Regions from separate parts of the Micrococcus sp. M4NT genome, predicted to be linked through region 1. Evidence: predicted binding sites of a transcription regulator. Region 1 holds the regulator's gene; the other holds the start of a gene.
The links. Region 1 encodes LexA, which represses DNA repair genes until DNA is damaged. Its sites were predicted from a motif close to TCGAACANNTGTTCGA; they were not measured.
Positions count from the first base shown of each region.

Region 2: NJC10_RS04570 (DNA polymerase III subunit alpha) is a predicted target of LexA. The motif match lies at 8,156-8,171, and genes of this name have one in related genera.

Region 1 covers NZ_JAMYEH010000004.1:138,624-149,661, reverse strand. Annotated here, with positions in the region: gene hisH (imidazole glycerol phosphate synthase subunit HisH) at 1-100, opposite strand, end outside; gene hisB (imidazoleglycerol-phosphate dehydratase HisB) at 100-756, opposite strand; gene NJC10_RS04045 (histidinol-phosphate transaminase) at 823-1,938, opposite strand; gene NJC10_RS04040 (LysM peptidoglycan-binding domain-containing protein) at 1,996-2,367, opposite strand; gene lexA (transcriptional repressor LexA) at 2,615-3,337, shown strand; gene NJC10_RS04030 (DASS family sodium-coupled anion symporter) at 3,360-4,877, opposite strand; gene NJC10_RS04025 (ATP-dependent DNA helicase) at 5,100-7,196, opposite strand; gene hflX (GTPase HflX) at 7,193-8,806, opposite strand; gene NJC10_RS04015 (GNAT family N-acetyltransferase) at 8,872-9,195, opposite strand; gene NJC10_RS04010 (class I SAM-dependent methyltransferase) at 9,489-10,124, shown strand; gene dapF (diaminopimelate epimerase) at 10,158-11,038, opposite strand, start outside.
Region 2 covers NZ_JAMYEH010000005.1:56,733-67,770, reverse strand. Annotated here, with positions in the region: gene NJC10_RS04615 (biotin/lipoate A/B protein ligase family protein) at 1-674, shown strand, start outside; gene NJC10_RS04610 (uridine kinase) at 748-1,398, opposite strand; gene NJC10_RS04605 (MBL fold metallo-hydrolase) at 1,404-2,063, opposite strand; gene NJC10_RS04600 (S-(hydroxymethyl)mycothiol dehydrogenase) at 2,063-3,157, opposite strand; gene NJC10_RS04595 (SOS response-associated peptidase) at 3,273-4,133, shown strand; gene NJC10_RS04590 (PKD domain-containing protein) at 4,178-4,930, opposite strand; gene NJC10_RS04585 (DUF6318 family protein) at 5,161-5,958, opposite strand; gene NJC10_RS04580 (metallophosphoesterase family protein) at 6,246-7,487, shown strand; gene NJC10_RS04575 (DUF6504 family protein) at 7,786-8,112, shown strand; gene NJC10_RS04570 (DNA polymerase III subunit alpha) at 8,336-11,038, shown strand, end outside.

The DNA of each region.
Region 1 (11,038 bases):
CGCGCTCGAGGGCGCGCACGGCCGAGTGCACGTTGCCGGAGCCGTAGTCCAGGACGGCGACGCGCGGGCGCACCCCGGGCACGGACGTGGGCGCCGCCATCAGAGCGCGCCCTTCGTGGAGGGCACGTCGTCCACGCGCGGATCGTCCTCGACGGCCGCGCGCAGGGCGCGGGCGAACGCCTTGAACTGGGCCTCCACGATGTGGTGGGGGTCGCGGCCGCGGACGACGTCCATGTGCAGGCAGATGGCCGCGTGCTGCGTGATCGCCTCGAAGACGTGCCGGGTCAGGGAGCCGGTGAAGTGGCCTCCGATGAGGTGGTACTGCTGCCCGTCCGGCTCGCCCTCGTGCACCAGGTACGGACGCCCGGAGACGTCCACGACGGCGCGCGCGAGCGCCTCGTCCAACGGCACGGAGGCCTCGCCGAAGCGGCGGATGCCCCGCTTGTCCCCGAGGGCGACGCGGAGCACCTCGCCGAGCGTGATCGCGACGTCCTCCACCGTGTGGTGCACGTCGATGTGGGTGTCCCCCGTGGCGCGGACCCTGAGGTCGATCCGCGAGTGGCGCGAGAGCGCCGTGAGCATGTGGTCGTAGAACGGGACACCCGTGGAGATGTCCGCGGCGCCGGAGCCGTCCAGGTCCATCTCCACGTGCACGTCCGACTCGCTCGTGGTGCGCTCCATGCGCGCCCGGCGTCCGGAGATCAGCTCGGCTGCCACGGGTCCTCCTGGGGATACGGGGGTGACGGTCGCATCCATCCTAGGTTCGGCGGCGCATGCCCGGCCGCGCGCGTCGTTGCGTCTCGCGCGGCGGCCGGCGCGGGGTCACCGTGCACCCGCGGCGAGGGCCTCCTCGAGGGCGGTGAGGAACGCGGTGGTCTCCTCCTCCGTGCCCGCGGTGACGCGCAGGTGGTGCGGGATGCCGACGTCGCGCACCAGCACCCCCCGCTCGAGGAGCGCCTCCCACACGGCGTGCGCGTCCTCCAGGTGGCCGAAGAAGACGAAGTTCGAGTCCGAGACGGCCGGGTCCAGGCCCAGCTCGCGCAGCCGGGCCACGATCCGGTCGCGCTGGGCCTTGATGTCCGCCACGGTCTCCAGGAGCGTCTCCACGTGCTCGAGGGCGGCGATCGCGGTGGCCTGCGTGACCGAGGAGAGGTGGTAGGGCAGGCGCACGAGGCGCAGGGCATCCGCCACGGCCGGGTCCGCGGCGAGGTAGCCGAGGCGGGCGCCGGCCAGGGCGAACGCCTTGGACATGGTGCGGGTGACGATGAGCCGCTCGCGCCCCTCCAGGAGGGTGAGGGCCGAGGGCGTGCCGTCGAGCGCGAACTCGGCGTAGGCCTCGTCCACGACCACCATGGCGCCCGGGCCGCCCTCGGCCTCGTTCCGGGCCTGGGCGGTGTAGACGGCCTCGATCACGTCCAGCCCGAGGGCGGTGCCCGTGGGGTTGTTGGGCGAGGCGAGGAAGACGAGGTTCGGACGGTGCTCGCGCACCATGGCCGCGGCATGCTCGGCCGAGAGGGTGTGGTCCGCGGCGCGACCGCCGTCGACGAATGCCGTGTCCGTGCCCGCGGCCAGCAGCGGATACATGGAGTAGGAGGGGAGGAAGCTGAGGACGCTGCGGCGCGGCCCGCCGAAAGCCTGGAGGATCTGCTGGAGCACCTCGTTGGAGCCGTTGGCCGCCCACACGTGTGCCGCGGTCAGCCCGTGGCCGAGGTACCCGGCCAGGCTCTCCCGCAGCCGGGTGAACTCGCGGTCCGGGTAGCGGTTCAGCCCCCCGGCGACCTGCGCCACCCGTGCCACGACGGCCTCCGCGACCTCCGGGGGGACGGGGTGCGTGTTCTCGTTCGTGTTGAGCATGAACGGCACGTCCAGCTGGGGGGCGCCGTAGGGGCTCTGCCCGCGCAGGCCCTCGCGCAGCGGGAGGGAGCTCAGATCGGTCATACGGGCCATTCTAGGAACGGGAGCACGCCGAGCGCGCCGTGAGTCGCCGGCCGGCCCTCAGTCCCCCGCGGGCACGAACAGGGACTCGCCCAGCTCGAGCTCCCGGCCCTCCAGGCTGTTCAGCTCGGCGATCCGCGTCATGGTGGTGAAGGGGTCCTCCTCCGGCGCAGCCTCGGCGGCGATGGACCACAGGCTGTCCCCCGGCATGACCGTGACGGTCTCCAGACGCGCGCCCGGGCCCTCGGAGGAGACCGCCGCAGGGGAGGTGAGGACGCCCGCGAGGAACGCCGCGACGACGGTGAGCACGGCCGCCGCCAGCATGAGCGGAAGCCCGCGGAGCACGAGACGGCCGCGCCTGTTGAGGCGGAACCCGCTCGGAGCGGGGCGAGCGGGGACGGGACGGGAGAGAGCTGCGGTCAGGGTGGTCATGGTGATGGTCGCCTTCCTCCCGCTGCGAGCGGGAATTCGAACGTGTGTTCGAACCTGTTCGAATCCATGTCTAGCACACACCTTCGAGACACGCCCAGCGTGGATCGAACATATCTTTGGATCCAGTGACGGACTCCACTAGGGTCGAGGGCACCGGACGTGCTCCGACCCGCGGTGGATCGCCTTCAGGGCAAGACCATCAGCAGGGGTGGACACGCTAAGCGACCTCGGGAGAACGGACCGCCGCATGGCCACCCCTGACCACCAGACCCCAGCCGGGTCCGCCCCCTCGCTCACGTCCCGCCAGCGGCGGATCGTGGAGACCATCCGCCACGCGATCGCTGAGTGCGGCTACCCGCCCTCCATGCGGGAGATCGGGGACGCGGCGGGCCTCGCCTCGCTCTCCTCCGTCACGCATCAGCTCGGCCAGCTCGAGCGCTTCGGCTACATCCGCCGCGATCCGGGCCGCCCCCGCGCGCTCGAGGTGCTGCTGGCCGAGGACGGGACGACGCTGACCCCCGAGACGGCCTCCCCCGTCGCCCCGGTCTCCGAGCTCCCCCAGATCCCCTCGTGGCACACGGACGCCGCCGAGGGCGACGCCGTCTCCATCCCGTGGGTGGGACGGATCGCGGCCGGCGGCCCCATCCTCGCCGAGCAGCAGGTGGAGGAGGTCATGACGATCCCGCGCCGCCTCACGGGTGAGGGCGAGCTGTTCATGCTCCGCGTCTCCGGCGACTCGATGGTGGACGCCGCCATCTGCGACGGCGACTGGGTGGTGGTGCGCCGGCAGGAGACCGCGGACAACGGGGACATCGTGGCCGCGCTGCTCGACGACGAGTCCACCGTGAAGACCTTCCGCCAGCGCGACGGCCACACGTGGCTGCTCCCCCAGAACACCGCCTACGAGCCCATCATGGGTGACCACGCGACCATCATGGGCCGCGTGGTCACCGTGCTGCGGGCGCTCTGAACGGCGCCCGCGGCGCGGACGGTCAGACCAGGCCGAGCCACCGCCAGTACGTGGCGGAGAAGAGCAGGACCATGAGGTAGCCGATCACCGTGATGGGCAGTCCCGCCTTGAGGAACTGCATCGGGGTGAACGCGCCCGTGCCGTACGCGAGCATGTTCTGCGGCGCGGAGACCGGCAGCAGGAAGCCGAAGCAGATCAGGAACTGCATGATCACGACGAACCCGAGGCCGCCCTCCGCGGCGTTCGGGATGGACGCGGCGAAGGCGATGAACACCGGGATCAGGGCGCTCGAGAGCGCGGTGGCCGAGGCGAAGCCCAGGTGGATGAGGATCGTGAAGGCGCCCATGACGGCGATCAGCGCGACGATCGGCAGCTCGGCGAGGCCGAGCGCGGTGAAGGTGCGCTCCGAGAGCCACGCGGCGGCGCCCGTCTTGAGCAGCAGCGAGCCGAGCGAGATGCCCACGGCGAACACCACGAGCGTGCCCCAGTTGACGAGCTTCTCCACGGTCTTCCACGAGAACACGCCGACGCGCGGGAGCAGGAGGAAGGCGACGGCGGCCAGGGTCACGGTGGTCGCATCGACGGGATGCAGGACGCCCTGGGTGGCCCACGCGGTCACCAGGAGGACGGCCACCACCGTCAGGCGCATCTCCTTGCCCGTCATCGGGCCGAGGGCGGCGAGGTCGCGCTGGACGACCTCGCGACCGCCGACCATGCGGTCGGTCTCCGGCTTGATGGCCCAGCGCATCACGAAGTAGAGCACCACGGACATGACGGCGGCCCACGGCGCGCCCCACACGAACCACTCGAGCCACGTGATCTGGCGGCCCATCTGGTCCTGGATGAAGCCGACAGCGACGAGGTTCTGGGCCGCGGAGGTCATGATGCCGATGTTCCAGATGGAGATGGCCTGCGCGGCGGTGATGACGAGCAGGGCGCTGAGCTTCGAGTCGGTGGGCATGCCGAAGGCCGCTACGAGGCCCATGAGGATCGGCACCACCGCGCCGGCGCGTGCCGTGGCCGACGGGACGAAGAAGGACAGGATGATCGTGATGACGATCGTGCCGATGAGGATGTTGCTCGTCTTCTCGCCGGCGAACTTCAGCACGAGCAGCGCCACGCGCTTGTGCAGCCCCGTGGCCTGCATGGCGGCGGCGAGCACGAGGGCGCCGGCCACGAGGGCCACCGCGGAGTTGGAGAAGCCGCCCAGCGCGAGCCCCAGGGCGCCTGACGTGCCGAGGGCGGTCTCCGGGTCCGCCATGTCCGGGGCGAATCCGACGAGGAACGCGATCAGCCCGATGATGAGCACGGCGCTGACCGGGTAGGTGACGGCCTCGCTCACCCACACGATGACGGCGAACGCGAGGACCGCGAGCGCCCGCTGTCCGGCGACGGAGAGTCCGAGCTCCTGCAGGCCGGGCATCAGGGCCACCGCGGCCATCGCGAGGACGGCCAAGGCCAGCCACACCGGCTTGAGGTTCAGGTGCGCCAGGAAGGAGTCGTGGTGGCGATTCGCCGCGCGCTCGTGCGCCCGGACCACCTCCCGCTCCTCGCGGGCCTGGCCGCCCAGGGAGGCGCGGCGTTCGGCCGTCCTCCGCAGTCGATGGGATCTTGAGGTCCTGCCGGTGGCCAGGGCCGCCCGCCTTCCCGCCGCGCGCGGCGGCGTGCTCGCTCCGGAGGGCCACGGGGCCGGGGCCCTCCCCACGACTCTAGGCCTGACGTGGGCTCCTGACGGCCGCCGGCCGGGTGTCGTCGGACGCCCTCAGTCCTCCTCGGCGAGGCGCGCCAGCACGCCCCGCACCACCTGCCGGTCCGTGGTCCGCCAGAAGTCCGGCAGAGCGCTCGTGATGTAGCCGCCGTAGCGCTCGGTGGCCAGACGTGAGTCCAGCACGGCGACGACGCCGCGGTCCCCGACGGCGCGCACGAGGCGGCCGGCGCCCTGGGCCATGCGGACGGCGGCGTGCGTGGCCGACACCTTCATGAACCCGTTGCCGCCGTGCCGGGCGATGTCCCGCGTGCGCGCCTGGGAGAGCGGGTCGTCCGGGCGCGGGAACGGGATCCGGTCGATCACCACGAGGCGCAGCGAGGAGCCCGGCACGTCCACGCCCTGCCACAGGCTCATGGTCCCGAAGAGGGAGGCGTCCCGCTCCTCGGCGAACTGCCGGACGAGTGCGGAGAGGGTGGCATCGCCCTGGCACAGGATCGTCTGCGTCGGGCCCAGCCGGCGGCGCATCTCCGCCGCGGCGTCCTCGGCGGCCCGCCGGGAGGAGAACAGGCCGAGCGTGCCGCCGTTCGAGGCCTTCATGAGCTCCCCGAGCTCGTCGAGGGACTCGGGGGAGGCCGTCCTCCCGGGACGCGGCAGGTGCCGGGCCACGTACAGCACGCCCTGGCGGGGATAGTCGAAGGGGCTGCCGACGTCGAGGGCGGTGTACGCGGGGGCGTCAGGCCCGGCGAGGCCGACGTCACCGGCCACCGAGTCGAACCGCCGCTCCCCCGTGCCCACGGTCAGCGTGGCGGAGGTGAGCACCGTGGTGGCCTTACCGAAGAGCCCCTCACGCAGCTTGCCTGCCACCGAGATGGGGGCCACGTAGAGCTGCGGCGGGTCCTCCTCGTTGCCGGGCTGCCAGCCGACGCCGGGCTCGAAGTGCCCGGGCCGCGTGGCCCACAGGACCTCCGGGAAGTCGGCCTCGGGGCGCGCGGCGAGCATGCGCTCGGTGACCTCGAGGACCTCGACGAGGCGGGAGCGGGCCATCTGGTGGCCGCCGTCGCCGTCGGCCTCCTTGTCCTTGCTCTGGCCGAGGTCTGAGAAGCACTGCCGGGCGGCAGCGAGGACGGCGGTCAGCGCCTGCTCCTGCACCTCGTCCGGGCCGGTGGCGAGCAGCCCCGAGGGGGTGCCCGCGAAGGCGCGGTCCAGGGCAGCGCCGGCCTGCACGAGGTCCTCGACCGCCACCGAGGTGTGGCGCCGGACCGAGGTGGCGGCGCCGTGCACGATCGAGCCGGAGAGCTGGCCCGTCACCGCGCCGGTGACGCGGTCCTGCAGCTCGTGCGCCTCGTCCACCACCACGGCGGAGTAGGCGGGGAGCACGGCGAGTCCCTCGAACGCGCTGATCGCGAGCATCGCGTGGTTGGTGACCACCACGTCGGCGTCCGCGGCGTCCGCGCGGGCGTGCTCCGAGAAGCACTCGTCCGCCATGGGGCAGCGGGACGCGCCGAGGCAGTCGACGGCCGAGACCGAGACCTGCCGCCAGGCGCGGTCCGTCACGGGGACCTCGAGGTCGTCACGGTCGCCCGTCTCCGTCTCGTCCGCCCACGCACGCAGGTACATGACCTCCTTGCCCAGCAGCGACGACGGCCCTGAGGCCCCGTCCGAGGCGGAGCCGATCACGCCGCCGTCGTCGGCCACCGTGAAGAGGGCCTCCTCGCCCTCGTCCCCGGGATACCCGCCGTCCACCTTGTGCCGGCACAGGTAGTTGGAGCGCCCCTTGACGAGCGCGACGACGGGCTCGCGCGGCAGCTCCCCCTTCAGCGCCTCCACGAGGCGCGGGGCGTCCCGCTTCATGATCTGCGCCTGGAGGGCCAGGGTGGCCGTTGCGATCACGACGGGGTCCTCCTGGTCCATGGCGTGCTGCAGCGCCGGGATCAGGTAGGCCAGCGACTTGCCGGTGCCGGTCCCGGCCTGGACCAGCAGGTGCCGCCGCGACTCGAGGGCGCGCGCGACCTGCAGGACCATCTCCTTCTGGCCCGCGCGCTCCTGGCCGCCCGTGGCCTCGACCACGGCGTCCAGGAGCCGCAGCGCCTCCCTCTCCCGATCCGTGCGGGGGGCCGAGACGGCCCCCTCCGCGGCGTCCGCCCCGCTCATGAGGCGTCGGAGTCCACGCGGTGCTCCGCGAGCTCGGCGGCGATGTCCTCGCGCACGAGGACGGTCAGGCGGGTGCCGCCCTCCTCATAGGCCTCGGCGAGGATCTCCGCATCCGCGGAGTGCAGGCGCGAGACCACGTCGCCCCGCGTGAACGGGACGAGCAGCTCGAGGCGCACGCCGGGCCGCGGGATCGTGGCCGCAATGGCCTTCTCCAGCTCGTCGATGCCGGCGCCGGTGCGGGCCGAGACCACGACGGTGTGCGGCTCCTTCGAGCGGATGCGGGCGATGACCACGGGATCCGCCGCGTCCGCCTTGTTCAGCACGATGATCTCCGGGATGCGCTGCGCGTCCACCTCGGCCAGCACGCCGCGCACGGCGGCGATCTGCCCCTCGGGGTCCGGGTGCGCGCCGTCCACGACGTGGAGGATGACGTCCGCGTCCGCGACCTCCTCCAGGGTGGAGCGGAAGGCCTCCACGAGCTGCGTGGGAAGGTTGCGCACGAAGCCCACGGTGTCCGAGAGCGTGTAGCCGATGCCGTCCGGGGTCACGGCCTTGCGGACCGTGGGGTCCAGGGTGGCGAACAGCGCGTTCTCCACGAGCACCCCCGCGTGGGTGAGGCGGTTGAGCAGTGAGGACTTGCCCGCGTTGGTGTAGCCGGCGATGGCCACGGACGGCACCCGATTGCGCCGGCGGTTGGCCCGCTTGGCCTCGCGCGCCGGCTTCATGGCGGAGATGTCCCGGCGCAGCTTGGCCATGCGCGTGCGGATGCGTCGGCGGTCCAGCTCGATCTTCGTCTCGCCAGGGCCGCGGGAGCCGATGCCCTCGCCGCCGGCCGCACGGCCGCCGGCCTGGCGCGACATGGACTCGCCCCAGCCGCGCAGGCGAGGCAGGAGGTACTCGAGCTGGGCCAGCTCGACCTGCGCGCGGCCTTCGCGGGACTTCGCGTGCTGCGCGAAGATGTCCAGGATCAGCGCGGTGCGGTCGATGACCTTGACCCGCACCACGTCCTCGAGCGCGCGGCGCTGGGACGGGGCGAGCTCGGAGTCCACCACCACGGTGTCCGCGCCGGAGAGGGCCACGATCTCCGCGAGCTCACGGGCCTTGCCCTTGCCGAGGAACGTGGCCGGGTCCGGGGTCGCGCGGCGCTGGATGACACCGTCCAGCACCTCCGAGCCCGCGGTCTCCGCGAGCGCGGCGAGCTCCTGGAGGGAGTTCTCGGCGTCCTCCGCGGTGCCCTCGGTCCACACGCCCGCCAGGACCACCCGCTCGAGGCGCAGCTGGCGGTACTCGACCTCGGACATGTCCTCGAGCTCCGTGGAGAGCCCGGCCACGCGGCGCAGGGAATGGCGCGCGGCCAGTTCGTCCTGGTCGCCGTCGAACTCGGTGTGCTCGTCCCCGCCCTCGGCGAGCGCGAGCGCGCGGCCCCCGACGACGGACGCCCGATCGCGCGTCTGGGAGGCCTGCTCGGACGCGTCGTCCCGGCCGGACGCGCGGCGGGCGTCGTCGGCGGCGAGGATGCGGTCGATCACGGCCTGGATCTCGTCCTCGGATCCTGCCGCGGCGGGTCCCGGCCCGTTCTGGCCGGCGGTGTTCTGGTGCTCTTCAGTCATGGTCTCCTCTGGGCGCCCGTCGGTGGGGCCCGGTTCGAATCAGCGTAGTGGGTGGGGCGGACGCGCTAGCGGCCCTGTGGAGCTCGGGCGACGTCCTCGCGGGTCCACGCGTCCAGCCGGCCGGTTCCCTCAGGCAGCCGCGCGATCAGCGCCTCCAACGGTGCGGTGGCGATCCCCCTGCCCTCGTGGTCGGGGTGGACGGCGATCGCGTCGATCGTGGCGAGGCCGGCCTCCTCTGCGCCCTCCGCGCCGGGCTCGACGTCGAGGATCCCGAGGACCTCACCCCCCGAGCCGACGGCGACCCACCGGGTCGAGGGGAAGGACAGGGCGCGGCAACGCAGCCAGCTCGGCGTGTCCGGCGGGCGCGCAGGGCGCAGCGTGATGCTCATGGGGATGTCCTGTTCGCGTCAGCGGGGCCCGGGCGCACGGAAGCGACGCCTCAGGGGCGGGATGCGGGGTGTGACGGCGGCCGGAGCGGGGCTCCACGGCGGGCGTCAGGCGAACAGCAGGAACATGAATGACACCCTACCCGGCCCCCACCGCAGCGGGAAGCCTCTCCCCCGTGGGCGAACACCCTCTCCGACATGGCGCCGCAGGCCGCCCCGGCGCCGCCGACCACGCCACGGTCCCCGTGAACGGCGCCGGCCAGGCGAGACGGTCCGCGGCCCACCGCCTGACTACGATGGTCCGCGTGAGTCAGCCAGCCCACTACTTCTCCTCCGACCCCGGGACGCCCGAGCGACGCCGGCGGATCGAGGTCGAGCTCGCGGGCCGGACCGTGGCCGTGCAGACGGCCAACGGGATCTTCTCGCCCGACGGGATCGACAAGGGCACCGCCGCCCTGCTCTCCGTGGTCCCCGTGCCGCCGTCGCACGGCGCCTTCCTCGACGTCGGCGCGGGCTGGGGACCGCTCGCCCTCACGCTCGCACTGCGCTCGCCCGAGGCCCATGTGACCGGCGTCGAGGTGAACGAGCGGTCGATCGGTCTGGCCCGGGACAACGCGGCCGCCGTGGGCGCCGAGAACGCGGTGTTCCTGCGGCCCGAGGACGTGCCGGCGGACGCGGGCTTCGACCTCATCTGGTCCAACCCGCCCATCCGCGTGGGCAAGGAGGTGCTCCACGAGCTGCTGGAGCGCTGGCTGCCCGCGCTGAACCCGGGCGGCGAGGCGTGGCTCGTGGTGCAGAAGAACCTCGGGGCCGACTCGCTGCAGCCCTGGATCGCCGGGATGCTCGAGGACCGCACGCCGGGGGCGTTCACCGTGCGGCGCGCGGCGACCGTCAAGGGGTTCCGCATCCTGACGGTGACCCGGCAGGCCTGACCCGGGGCCGGAGCGTCGGCCGGCGACCGGGTCTCAGCCGCGCAGCTCGCCGTCGAACACGAGCTCGGCGGCCCCCGCGAGGACGACGTGCTCCTCTCCGTCGGAGGCCAGGACGAAGTCCACCGCGAGCACGCCGCCCGGGACCTCCACGAGCCACGAGTCCGCGCCCTCGGGCCCGGCCCACACGCGCATGGCCGCCGCGGCCGCGCACGCGCCGGTGCCGCACGAGTGGGTCTCCCCCACGCCGCGCTCGTGCACGCGCATCCGCACCCGGCCCACGCCCCCCTTGACGAGCGGCTCGTGGGCGGCCACGAACTCCACGTTGGTGCCGTGCGGCGGCTCGGGGTCCACCTCGGGAGCCGTGTGCAGCTCCAGTGCCTCGAGCTCCGCGAACGCCCCGAGCGGGACCACCGTGTGGGGGTTGCCCATCGAGATGCTCAGGCCGGGACGGGCGTCCGTCAGCCCGGTGGCGCGCACCATCGAGTCGGCGGCCGCGTCCTCCGCGAGCTCCGGGTCGATCAGGCTCCAGGGGCCCATGTCGATCGCGTAGCCGTGCTCCATGCGGGTGACGGACTTCGCGCCCGCGCGGGTTCCGATGGTCAGCGCCGAGCCGACGGGCAGGTCCACGAGCTCCTTCTCCACGAGGAAGTGGACGAAGACGCGCACGCCGTTGCCGCACATCTCGGCGACCGAGCCGTCCCCGTTGCGGTAGTCCATGAACCACTCGGCCTCGGGAGCCGCGGCCAGCACCTCACGGCCCTCGGGGAGGTGCGCCGAACGCACGGCGCGGATGACCCCGTCGGCGCCGATCCCCTGGTGGCGGTCCGCGAGCATCGCGACGCGGGAGGGCTCGAGGTGCGCGTTGCCGTCCGGGTCGGCGATCAGCACGAAGTCGTTGCCCGTGCCGTGGCCCT
Region 2 (11,038 bases), on a different contig from region 1:
TCGACTGGGCCATGGACGCGCTCGGCCAGTTCCGGGCGGCCGCGGCGGCGGGCACGCCGATGGCCGACCTGATCCGGGTCTACGTGCCGGAGCCCACCGTGGCCTTCGGCCAGCGCGACACCCGGCTGACCGGGCACGCGTCCGCCGTCGACGCGTGCCGTGCCCATGGCTTCGCGCCCGTGACGCGCCGGGCCGGGGGACGGGCGGCGGCCTACCACCACGGCTGCGTGGTGGTGGACCACCTCGCCCTCGAGGAGGACGCCGGGGTGCGCCAGCAGGCACGGTTCTCCGAGTTCGCGGACCTGTTCGTGCGGGCGTTCGCGCGGATGGGGGTCGAGTCATCCGTGGGGGAGATCCCAAGGGAGTACTGCCCGGGCGAATTCTCCGTGCAGGGGCCGGCACCCGGGCATCCGGTGAAGCTGGCCGGCTCGGCGCAGCGCGTGGTCAAGGGGGCGTGGCTGTTCTCCACCCACGTGGTGGTCGCCGACGCCTCCCCGCTGCGCGCCGTGCTCACCGACGTCTACCGCGCGCTCGGGCTCGAGATGGACCCGCGGACCGTCGGCGGGGCGGACGACGTGCGACCCGGGGCCGCGGTGCCGGCGTTCACGGTCGCCCTGCGTGACGAGTACGCGGCGTGGGCGCAGGGGCAGGGGCGCGGCGTCGTGGACGTCTGAGCGCCGTCGACGCCCGCGAGGCGCGCCACGAGGGCGGTGTCGGCGGCGATCACGGTGGAGACGTGGCGGCTGCTCACGCGGAGCCCCCCACCCCGCCCACTGCGCCCGTCATGGCCAGCGCCGCGAGTTCGCGCTTCAGCCGTGCCTTTGACCGCGGCGCGAAACCGGCCGCGAGCGCATGCGCGCGGCGCTCCGCGTCCGTGCGGTACAGCGCCCAGCCCCGCTGCACCAGGAACGGGACCGGCTTGCGCCGTTCGGCGACGTCGCGGCCGAACCGGCGCACCGCCGTCGTCCCCCGCCACTGGTCGATGTACCAGGCCTCGAACGGGACGCCCGCGCGGGTGAGCGCCGCCGGCATCTCCTCCGCGAAGATGCCCTCGGCCACGATCACGCCGTCCGGTTCCAGCAAGACGGCGGTATGGCCGAGCACGGAGGACGTGGAGATGTCGTAGTCGGGGACGCGGGTGACGCCCTCCTCGAGGAGCTCGACGACGGCGTCCACCGCGGCCTGCTCGTTCCACGTTCCGGGGTGGTCCCAGTCGATCTCCCCGTAGGGGGTGCGCGGGAAGACGGGGCCGGAGCCGCCGCCGTCGTCGGACTGCTGGAAGTAGAACGCGTCCAGCGGGAGGTGGGGGCGCCCGTAGCGCCGGGCGAGGTAGGACTTGCCCGAGCCGGAGGCACCTCCGAGGAGGACGACGCGCGCGGCGTCCGTCAGGGTGTCCACGGGGCTCAGTGACCCCGCTCGATCCACTCCTTCAGGTGCGGCTTCTCGTCCCCGATGCGGGTCGAGCCGCCGTGGCCCGTGTGGACCACCGTGGACTCCGGCAGCGTGAGCAGGCGCTCGCGGATCGATTCGATGATCGTGTCGAAGTCCGAGTACGAGCGGCCCGTGGCGCCGGGCCCGCCCTGGAAGAGCGTGTCGCCGGAGAACAGCACGCCGGTGGGGGTGCCGTCGTCGTCCTGCTCGCCGAGGTCCGGGGCGTGGAGGCACACGGAGCCGGGGGAGTGCCCGGGCGTGTGGAGCACGCGCAGCTCGACGCCAGCCACACGCATCACGTCGCCGTCGGTCAGGTCGCCGTCGGGGGCGTCGTCGGGGAAGACGGCGTCCCACAGCATGCGGTCGGCCGGGTGCATCAGCACGGGGGCGTCCACCATCTGGCGGAACTCCTGGACCTGGCGGATGTGGTCGTCGTGGCCGTGGGTGAGGAGGATGGCCACCACCTGGCGGCCGGCCACCTTCCTCCACACGGCGGAGGCATCATGCGCCGGGTCGATGACGACGCACTCCTCCGCGCCGCCGACGACCCACACGTTGTTGTCCACCTGGTGCGTCTCGCCGTCGAGGGAGAACGTGCCGGAGGTGACGGCGTGGTCGATGCGCGCGGCCATCAGAGCACCACCACCGAGCGCAGGACGTCGCCGGACTTCATGGTCTCGAAGGCCTCGTCGACCTGGTCGAGGGCGACGGTCTCGGTGACGAACTCGTCCAGGGGCAGGCGGCCCAGGCGGTACTGCTCCACCAGCATGGGGAAGTCGCGCTCGGGCAGGCAGTCGCCGTACCACGAGGACTTCAGGGCGCCGCCGCGGCCGAACATCTCGAGCAGCGGCAGGGTGAGCTGCATGTCCGGGGTGGGCACGCCCACCAGCACCACGCGGCCGGCGAGGTCGCGCGCGTAGAACGCCTGCTCGTAGGTCTCGGGGCGGCCCACGGCCTCGATGACGACGTCGGCGCCGAAGCCGCCCGTCGCGGCGCGGATGGCCTCCACCGGGTCCTGCTCCTTGGAGTTCACCGTGTGGGTGGCGCCCAGCTCGGTGGCCTTGGCGAGCTTCTTGTCGTCGATGTCCACCGCGATGATCGTGGTGGCCCCGGCGAGCTTCGCGCCCGCGATCGAGGCGACGCCCACGCCGCCGCAGCCGATGACGGCCACGGACTCGCCGCGCTTGACCGCGCCGGTGTTCATGGCGGCGCCGATGCCGGCCATGACGCCGCAGCCCAGCAGGCCCACGGCGGCCTGCTCCTCGACGCCGTCCACGCCGTCCACCGTGGTGCACTGCTTGGCGTGGACGAGGGTCTTGTCAGCGAAGGCGCCGATGCCGAGGGCGGGGGAGAGCTCCGTGCCGTCCTCGAGGGTCATCTTCTGGGCGGCGTTGTGCGTGGCGAAGCAGTACTCGAGCTGGCCCTTCTTGCACGCGCGGCACTCGCCGCACACGGCGCGCCAGTTGAGGATCACGGTGTCGCCGACGGCCACGTGGGTGACGCCCTCGCCGATCGCCGAGACCACGCCGGTCGCCTCGTGGCCGAGCAGGTACGGGTACTCGTCGCCGATGCCGCCCTGCACATAGTGCAGGTCCGTGTGGCACACGCCGCACGTCTTGACGTCGACGACGGCCTCTCCCGGTCCCGGGTCGGGGATGATGATGGTCTCGATGCTGACGGGGGCGTCCTTCGCCATGGCGACGACGCCGCGGACCTTCTGTGGCACGCTGACTCCTTGTGCAGTGGGGGTGACTCGGTGTCCATCCCACCACACTCGAGGCCGGGGCGGCATCCGGTGGGGACCGGCGGCGACCCCGTTGTGGTGGGGCACACTGGGGGGCATGTGCGGACGGTATGTGATGGCCCGGGCGGCCGGTGACCTCGTCAGGCTGGGCGGCGGCATGCTGCCCGATGAGACGCTCGAACTGCGGCCCAACTGGAACGTGGCCCCGACGGCGGACGTGCCGATCCTACTGGAGCGGGCGGTGGACGGGGACGGCTCGGGGGCGTCTGGCGGGGGCGAGGCGCCCGACGGGGAGGTGCGGCGCGAGCTGCACGTGGCGCGGTGGGGACTCGTTCCGCCGTGGGCGAAGGAGCTGTCCGTGGGGTCGCGGGCGTTCAACGCCCGGTCCGAGACGGTGGCACAGAAGCCGACGTTCCGGGCGGCCGTGCGTTCGCGCCGTTGCGCGGTGCCGGTGGAGGGGTACTACGAGTGGAAGAAGCCGGAGCCCGGGGCGAAGGGAGCCGACGGGAAGGCCGCCGAGAAGCAGCCCTTCTACGTGCACCCGGCCGGCGCCGGTGACGGCGAGGGGCCCGTGATCTGGTTCGCCGGGCTCTACGAGTGGTGGCAGGACCCGGAAGCGAAAGCCGCGGGAGAGGACGCGTGGGTGCTCTCGACGTCGATCCTGACGATGGCGGCGCCGAACATGGAGGCGGAGGATCCGCTGCTGGCGGAGCTGGGGGAGCTGCACGACCGGCTGCCCGTGCCCTTGGGAGCCGAGGCGATGGCCCGCTGGCTGGAGCCCGGGAAGCTCGGGTCGGCAGAGGAGGCCGAACTGCTCGTGGACGAGGTGTGCGCGCAGGCGTACGGCGTGGCGTCGGGGTGGCGCCTGCGCCCGGTGGGCTCGGCCGTGGGGAACGTGCGGAACAACGGCCCGGAGCTGATCGAGGAGCCCGGCGAGGTGCAGGAGCGACTCCTCTGAGGTGGGCCGGGTGGGGCGCCCGGAGGTGAGCCGAGGAGCGGCCTTCAGCCGCCGTCCGGGGCGTCGATGGGCCCGGTGCAGCCCCACGCGGAGGCGTCGGCGCCGCAGTCTTCGGCGACGTTGCGCGTGACCGTGCGCCAGATGTCCGCGGTGACCGGGGCGGCGTCCAGGGTGATGGTGCCGGGGATCAGCTGCCACTCGCCGCCGGCCACCCGGTACTCGCCGACATACACCGTGGTCAGGCCGACCGTGTAGGACCCCGTGTCCTCGTAGACGTGGCTCGTGGGGGTGGGCACGTTGAACTCGGGCTGCGCGTGGCCTCCGTCGTGGGTGGTCACGGTGCCGGTGCCGTCACCGTAGGTCCAGTGGAAGGTGACGGGCGTGGCGCGGAGTTCGATGTCCTGGCCGGCGATGGTCGTGGTCAGGGAGACCGGCTGCGCGAGGGTGTAGAAGTTGGTCTCCGCGTTGCGGACGCCGCGGCCGGCGTTGTCCGACTCGATCGTCGGCTCCAGGACCAGGAGGGTGCGGACTTCGTCGATGGTGACCGGGGGAGCGGCGTCGCCTGCGGCGCCGATGGGAGCCGGGCCGGTGCCGGTGCCCGTGCAGATGGGGTTGCCGTAGTCCACCGGGCCGTCGGGTGCAGCGGTATCCGTGGTCTTCGACATGACCCACTCGCTCCCCTCGGGGCAGAACTTCTCGTTCTGCTCCTGGCAGGTGCCCAGGTCCGGATTGCCTGCCTGTCCGGGGTAGCACGCGGCCATTGTGACGGTGCGCGTGGTGGTGGGCTTGGATTCCACCGTTATCTTCGAATGGCTGGATTCGACCCCTGTTTTCTCACCAGATTGAGGTGATTGATTTTTATTTCCGCAGGTTTGGTAAAGGTTAACGCTGCGAGACTTCACGCGCGCTTCTCGAACCTGGTTTTCACATCCCGTCGTTGTTGCGTAAGAATTCTCGGGCGAAGAGGCCCCAATTATCGCGATCAGGAACATGGCTATCGCTATCTGGCGTGGATCAGCATAGGAGTTCATGGAGTCGGGTCTCCGTGGAAGGTCATTTCGTCAACGACCCAGTGGCCAAGGTCTTCGTCGTATGTCGTTTCTGCGATCCAAGGATCTCGGTCCGCAGGTGGCGCCTCCCCTTCTGGGTCTAGTGACCCATCCGGGTTATAAGCGAGACCTCCAGTCGAATTTATTAAGATTGTGGTTACGAAACCCGTGTCGGATGGTCGGCTGATGGATGAGTGAACCGTCGACCCTTCTGGTTCAAGCCAGGAACCAGACCCGTATATATCAGACAGATTTCTTGCGGATGCGGAGCAGAGTTCGCAGTATTTGCTCGATATCCTAGTCAAAAAATTTGGATCGCCCGTCTCTTCCGCGTAGTTCATCGTCTCCCAGAAGTACTTCACCGCCGCCTCGGCGCCCTCCTGGGTCTCTTCCTTCATGACCTCGGGCATCACCGGCTTCGGCACGTTCTGGGCGGGGCCTTCGGCGGAGGCGGGGACGTACGGACCGCTCGCCGTTGCGCTCGCGGGTCCGCTCCCGCTCCCGCTCCCGCTCGCGCTAGATGGCGCCGTGCCGCCGTCGGGGGTGGAGGGAGATGCGCCGGCCGTAGCCGTAGCCGTAGCCGTGGGGGTGTCAGCGGCCTGCGTGGACGAGGCGGGCGCCGTCGTCGTGGTCTCGGTCGGTGCCGGGTCTCCGCCGCCGCAGGCCGTGAGGGCCAGTGCGAGGGCGGCTGCCAGCGATGCGGCCTGGGCGGGGCGTCGGCGGGGCAGGGCGCGTGGGGGTGCGGTGATGGACAAGGTCCCCTCCTCAGAAGACATCCGTTCCGTCCGCCGCCACGGCTCTGATCCCGTGAAGACCACCGCGTGAGCGGCGTGTGAGTGGCGACACTGGCGAGTGTACGCATGCCCTCGCGACACGCGAGGGGTTCTCCACAGAGCGGACCGTGAACATCGTCAGACGCGCAGGTGTCGTGTTCGCGACCGTTCATCTGCTCGTTCCGTGGGCGTTCCGCGCCGGGCATCCCCGGGGTCATCTCAGTCTCCTAACGTCCAGGTCAGCGCCGCTTCCGCGACGTCATCGACCGCCGCATCAGCAGGAGAGAGCCATGACCGATCGCATCCCCGAGTCCCCGTCCGTCGACCGCCGCGGCATCCTCGCCGGAGGCGGAGCCTTCGCCGCGGCCGGCGTGCTGGCCGCAGCCCCCGCCGCCCAGGCCGCGCCTCCGGCCCACGCCCCTGCCCATGGACGTCGCCGTGACGCCGGCGCCCAGTCCATGCCGCTGGCGTTCGGCAAGAGCCGCCGCTTCAAGATCGTGCAGTTCAACGACACCCAGGGCGGCCACGCCGCGGACCGTCGCACCCTCGAGTTCATGGGCAAGGTCCTGGACCGGGAGAAGCCGGACTTCGCGCTCATCAACGGCGACGTCATCGACGGCTCGCCCACCACGGACCTGCAGGTGATGCAGGGGATCAACAACTTCGTCATGCCGATGGAGTCCCGCGGCGTGAAGTGGGCCATCACCTTCGGCAACCATGACGAGGACTCGGTCACGGAGCACGGCACCTCGATGACGGAATCCCGGATCGTGGACTTCGTGCGCCAGTACAAGCACAACCTCAACCCGGCCGTGGACCCGTCCAAGCCGGGCCACTCCGACGCCCAGCTGCTCGTGCGGGGGTCCCGCGGCGCCGCCCCCTCCTTCGCCATCTGGCTGCTCGACTCGGGCCGCTACGCCACCGCCCAGGACGCCGCCGGGCAGTCCACCGAGGGCGTCATGGACTACGACTGGATCCGTCCGCAGCAGATCCGCTGGTACGAGGAGGCCTCGGAGGCCACCGCGGAGCGCTTCGGCAAGGGCGTCCCCGGCCTCATGTTCTTCCACATCCCCACGTTCGAGCACTCCTACATGTGGTACGCCTCCCAGGGCGAGAAGGACGAGGCCCGCCACGCGGAGGCCGTGCGCCGTCACGCCATCGAGGGTGTGAAGCACGAGGACGTCTACCACGGTCTGATCAACTCGGGCATCTACGCCTCCGTGAAGGAGCGCGGCGAGGTCAAGGGCATCTACTGCGGCCACGACCACATCAACACCTACAAGGGGAACTACTACGGCGTCGAGCTCGGCTACGCGCCCGGCACCGGCTTCGACACCTACGGCCTCAACGACGGCACGTGGGATCAGCACACCCTCCGCGGCGCCCGCGTGTTCGAGCTCGACGAGCGCACCGAGGCCGTCTACACCGGCGACACCCGCATCGTCTGGGCCCGTGACCTCGGGATCGACATGAACCCGGAGGGCAAGCCGGTGGCCGCGCCTGCCGCCTTCCCGCGGTACGTGAAGGCCTGAGCGCGGCCCCGCCCCGCCCGGGGGCGTGAGCACGGCGACGTCGGCACCCGCGCGGGTGCCGACGTCGCCTTTTCCCCGGGCCCCCTTAACGTGTCCGCTGCCACCCGTAGTGTCCCTCCCATCGGGTTCGAACACATGTTCGGGTACGATCGAGAGTGCGACCTCCGGTCCTCGGTCCCATCGCGGGCCGCGGCTTCCCGACTCTTCCCCTGCCTGCCGTCGCGGGTGGGTCGCGCTCCCGCCGTCCGTCGGCGCCCGCCGGCGGATCCGTCCGCAGCGCACACAGGGAGAGAGCAGCATGGGAGTCTTCACGCAGTCCGTGGCGGTGGAGCGCGCCCCGGATGGCGCGCCGCAGGGCCTGCATTGGAACGGGCGGGACTACGTCATCGCCGAGCGGCCGATGCGCTGGTTCGAGCGTCGCCGCTGGTGGGCCGAGGAGGTGCGGGCCGAGAAGGGCCGCGGGCCGGGCCTGGTGGACCATGAGATCTGGCGCCTGCAGGTGCGCCTCGCCCGGGCCGGCTCCGCCCCCGTGCAGACCCTGGACGTCGCCCACCACCTCGACTCCGGGCGTTGGCGCCTCATTCGCGTCCACGAGGTCGCTCATGACCTGCGGAGGACGGCGTGAGGTCCCGTCCGCCCCTCCGGGGCCTGCCCCCCGCTTCCGTCATTCGAACATGTGTTCTATTGTGGGTGAGTGGCCGCCTCGGCGGCCACAGGCCGCCCCGACCGCCTCCTTCCCCTGGCTCGGACCCCCGCACGCTTCCCGGCTCGTGCACCCGCCGCGCTTCCCGCGCCGCCCCCGTCGGAGACCCCGGCGGGGTGGTCCAGCACGTCCAGGAGAGCTCCCCATGGGTGACCGCACGCCCCCGCCCGTCCCGTTCCCCCATCTGCACGTGGCCTCGGCCTTCAGCGCCCACTACGGGGTGAGCTGGCCCGAGGACCTCGCCGCGGCCGCCGCCGCGGCGGGCATGGACCTGCTCGCGTGCACCGATCGCGACGGCCTCTACGGCATGGCCAAGCACGTGGGCGCGTGCCTGCAGCACGGCATCGCGCCCGTGGTCGGGGTGGACCTCGCCCTGCGCTGGTCGGAGGAGGACGGCGACGCCGGCCGGGCCGTCATCCTCGCCCGGGGCGGCTCCCACGGGTCCGGCTACCGCGCCCTGTGCCAGGTGATCTCCGCGGCCCATGCCCGTACCACCGGGGGAGCGGGCGGAGGCAGCCCCTGGGCCGCCGTCGCCGAGCTGGCGGAGGCCGCCGGGGGGCGCGTGCCCACCGCCGCCAACCCCGCGAACCCGCCGAGCCCGGAACTGTTCGTGCTCCTCGGGCCGGACTCGGACCTCGGACGCCACCTCGCCCGCCGCCGCTACGCCGCGGGAGTGGGCGCCCTGCGCCGGTGGCGCTCGGCCCTGCCCGCCGGATCTGTGCACGTCGACGTCGTCACGCACCTCTCCGCGCCCGGCCGACGGCTGGACACGGGCCACGCCGTGAAGATGCTGCGCGCCGCCCGGGACACCCGCACGCCCGCCGTGCTGACCAACGCCGTGCGGTACGCCGCCCCGGACGGCGCGGCCACCGCGGACGTCCTCGACGCCGCCCGGGCGCTGAGCTCCCTCGACGCCCTGCACGACCTGCAGCCCAACGGACAGGGCTGGCTCAAGCCCACCGAGCACATGCACCGGATCGCCCGTGAGGTGTGCGAGGCCGCGGACGAGCCTGCCGCGCCCCTCCTGGAGTCCACCCGCCGCCTGGCCGAGGCCTGCGCCCTCGACCCCGAGAGCGATCTCGGCTGGGGCCGGCCCCGGGTGCCCGAGGCCTCCGTCATCGGGGTGGACGGGCCGCCCGACCGCGTGCTGCACGAGCGGACCCTCGCCGGCCTGGCCGCCCGCTACCCGCGTCTGCACACCGGCTCCGGGTTCGGCACCAGTCAGGAGGCCCGCGACCTGCAGGACCGGGTCGAGCACGAGCTCGGGATCATCTCGCGCCTCGGGTTCGCGAGCTACTTCCTCACGGTGTCCTCCGTGGTTGACCTGATCGAGGGGATGGGCGTGCGGGTCTCCGCGCGCGGCTCCGGGGCGTCGTCGCTGGTGAACCACGCGCTGCGGATCTCCAACGTGGACCCCATGGCCAACGGCCTGATCATGGAGCGCTTCCTCTCGGACGCGCGCTCCACCCTGCCGGACATCGACATCGACGTGGAGTCCGCGCGCCGCCACGAGATCTACCGTGCCGTGTTCGAGCGCTTCGGGGCCGAGCGGACCACGCTCATGAGCATGCAGAACGCCTACCGGGCCCGCGGCGCCGTCCGGGACGCGGGGATGGCCCTGGGCCTGCCGGACGAGGACGTGGACGTCATCGCCAAGCAGCTGTGGCGCTTCTCCGCCTCCAGCTTCCGCGAGGCGCTGCAGCGCATGCCCGAGTTGGGGGAGCTCTCCCGCCGCGTGGAGTCCGGCCGCCGGGCGGGGCGGCATCAGCTGGACCTGCTGGTGGACATCACGGAGCGTCTCGATCGCCTGCCCCGGCACATCTCTATGCACCCGTGCGGCGTCATCCTCGGCGACGCCACCCTCCTGCACCGCACGCCCGTGCAGCCCTCGGGCATGGGCCTGCCGATGAGCCAGTTCGACAAGCACGACATGGACCCCATGGGCTTCCTCAAGCTGGACATCCTCGGCGTGCGCATGCAGTCGGCGATCGCCTACACGCTGGCGGAGGTGGAGCGCATCACGGGGGAGAGGCCGGACCTCGAGCGGGTCCCCCTCGACGACGAGGCGACCTTCGAGATGATCCGCACCACCCACACTCTCGGCTGCTTCCAGATCGAGTCGCCGGGCCAGCGGGAGCTGATCGGCAAGCTCGCCCCCCGCGAGTTCAACGACCTCACGGTGGACATCTCCCTCTTCCGTCCCGGCCCCATGCAGTCGGACATGGTACGGCCCTTCCTGGAGCAGCGGCACGGCTGGGCGGCGGCCCGCTGCCCGCACCCGCACCTCGAGCCCGTGCTCGCCGAGACGCACGGCGTCACCGTGTTCCACGAGCAGGTGCTGCGCACCATGGACGTCATGACCGGCTGTGGCCTGGCCCGCGCGGACGAGTTCCGCCGGCTCCTCGGCGGGCCCGCCGAGCGCACGGTGGAGGAGTACTTCCGCTCCCACGCGCTGGAGAAGGGGTACGACCTCGACGTGATCGACGAGGTCTGGGGCACCCTCCACGCCTTCGGCTCGTTCGGCTTCTGCAAGGCCCACGGCGCCGCGTTCGCCGTGCCCACCTACCAGTCCGCCTGGCTCAAGACGCACCACCCCGAGGCCTTCATGGCCGCCATCCTCGAGCATGACCCCGGCATGTACCCGGCCCGCCTCATGGTGGCCGAGGCCCGCCGCATGGGCATCCCCGTGCTCCCGGTGGACGTCAACGCCTCCACTCGGCACGTGCGCGTCGAGTGGGTGCCCTCGCACCCGGAGGTGGACGGCCACGGCCTCCACGGGGAGGGCGCCCACGACGACGGCGCGCGTCACCCCGCGGACGGCGGATGCGTGGACGACGACGGCGCGCCC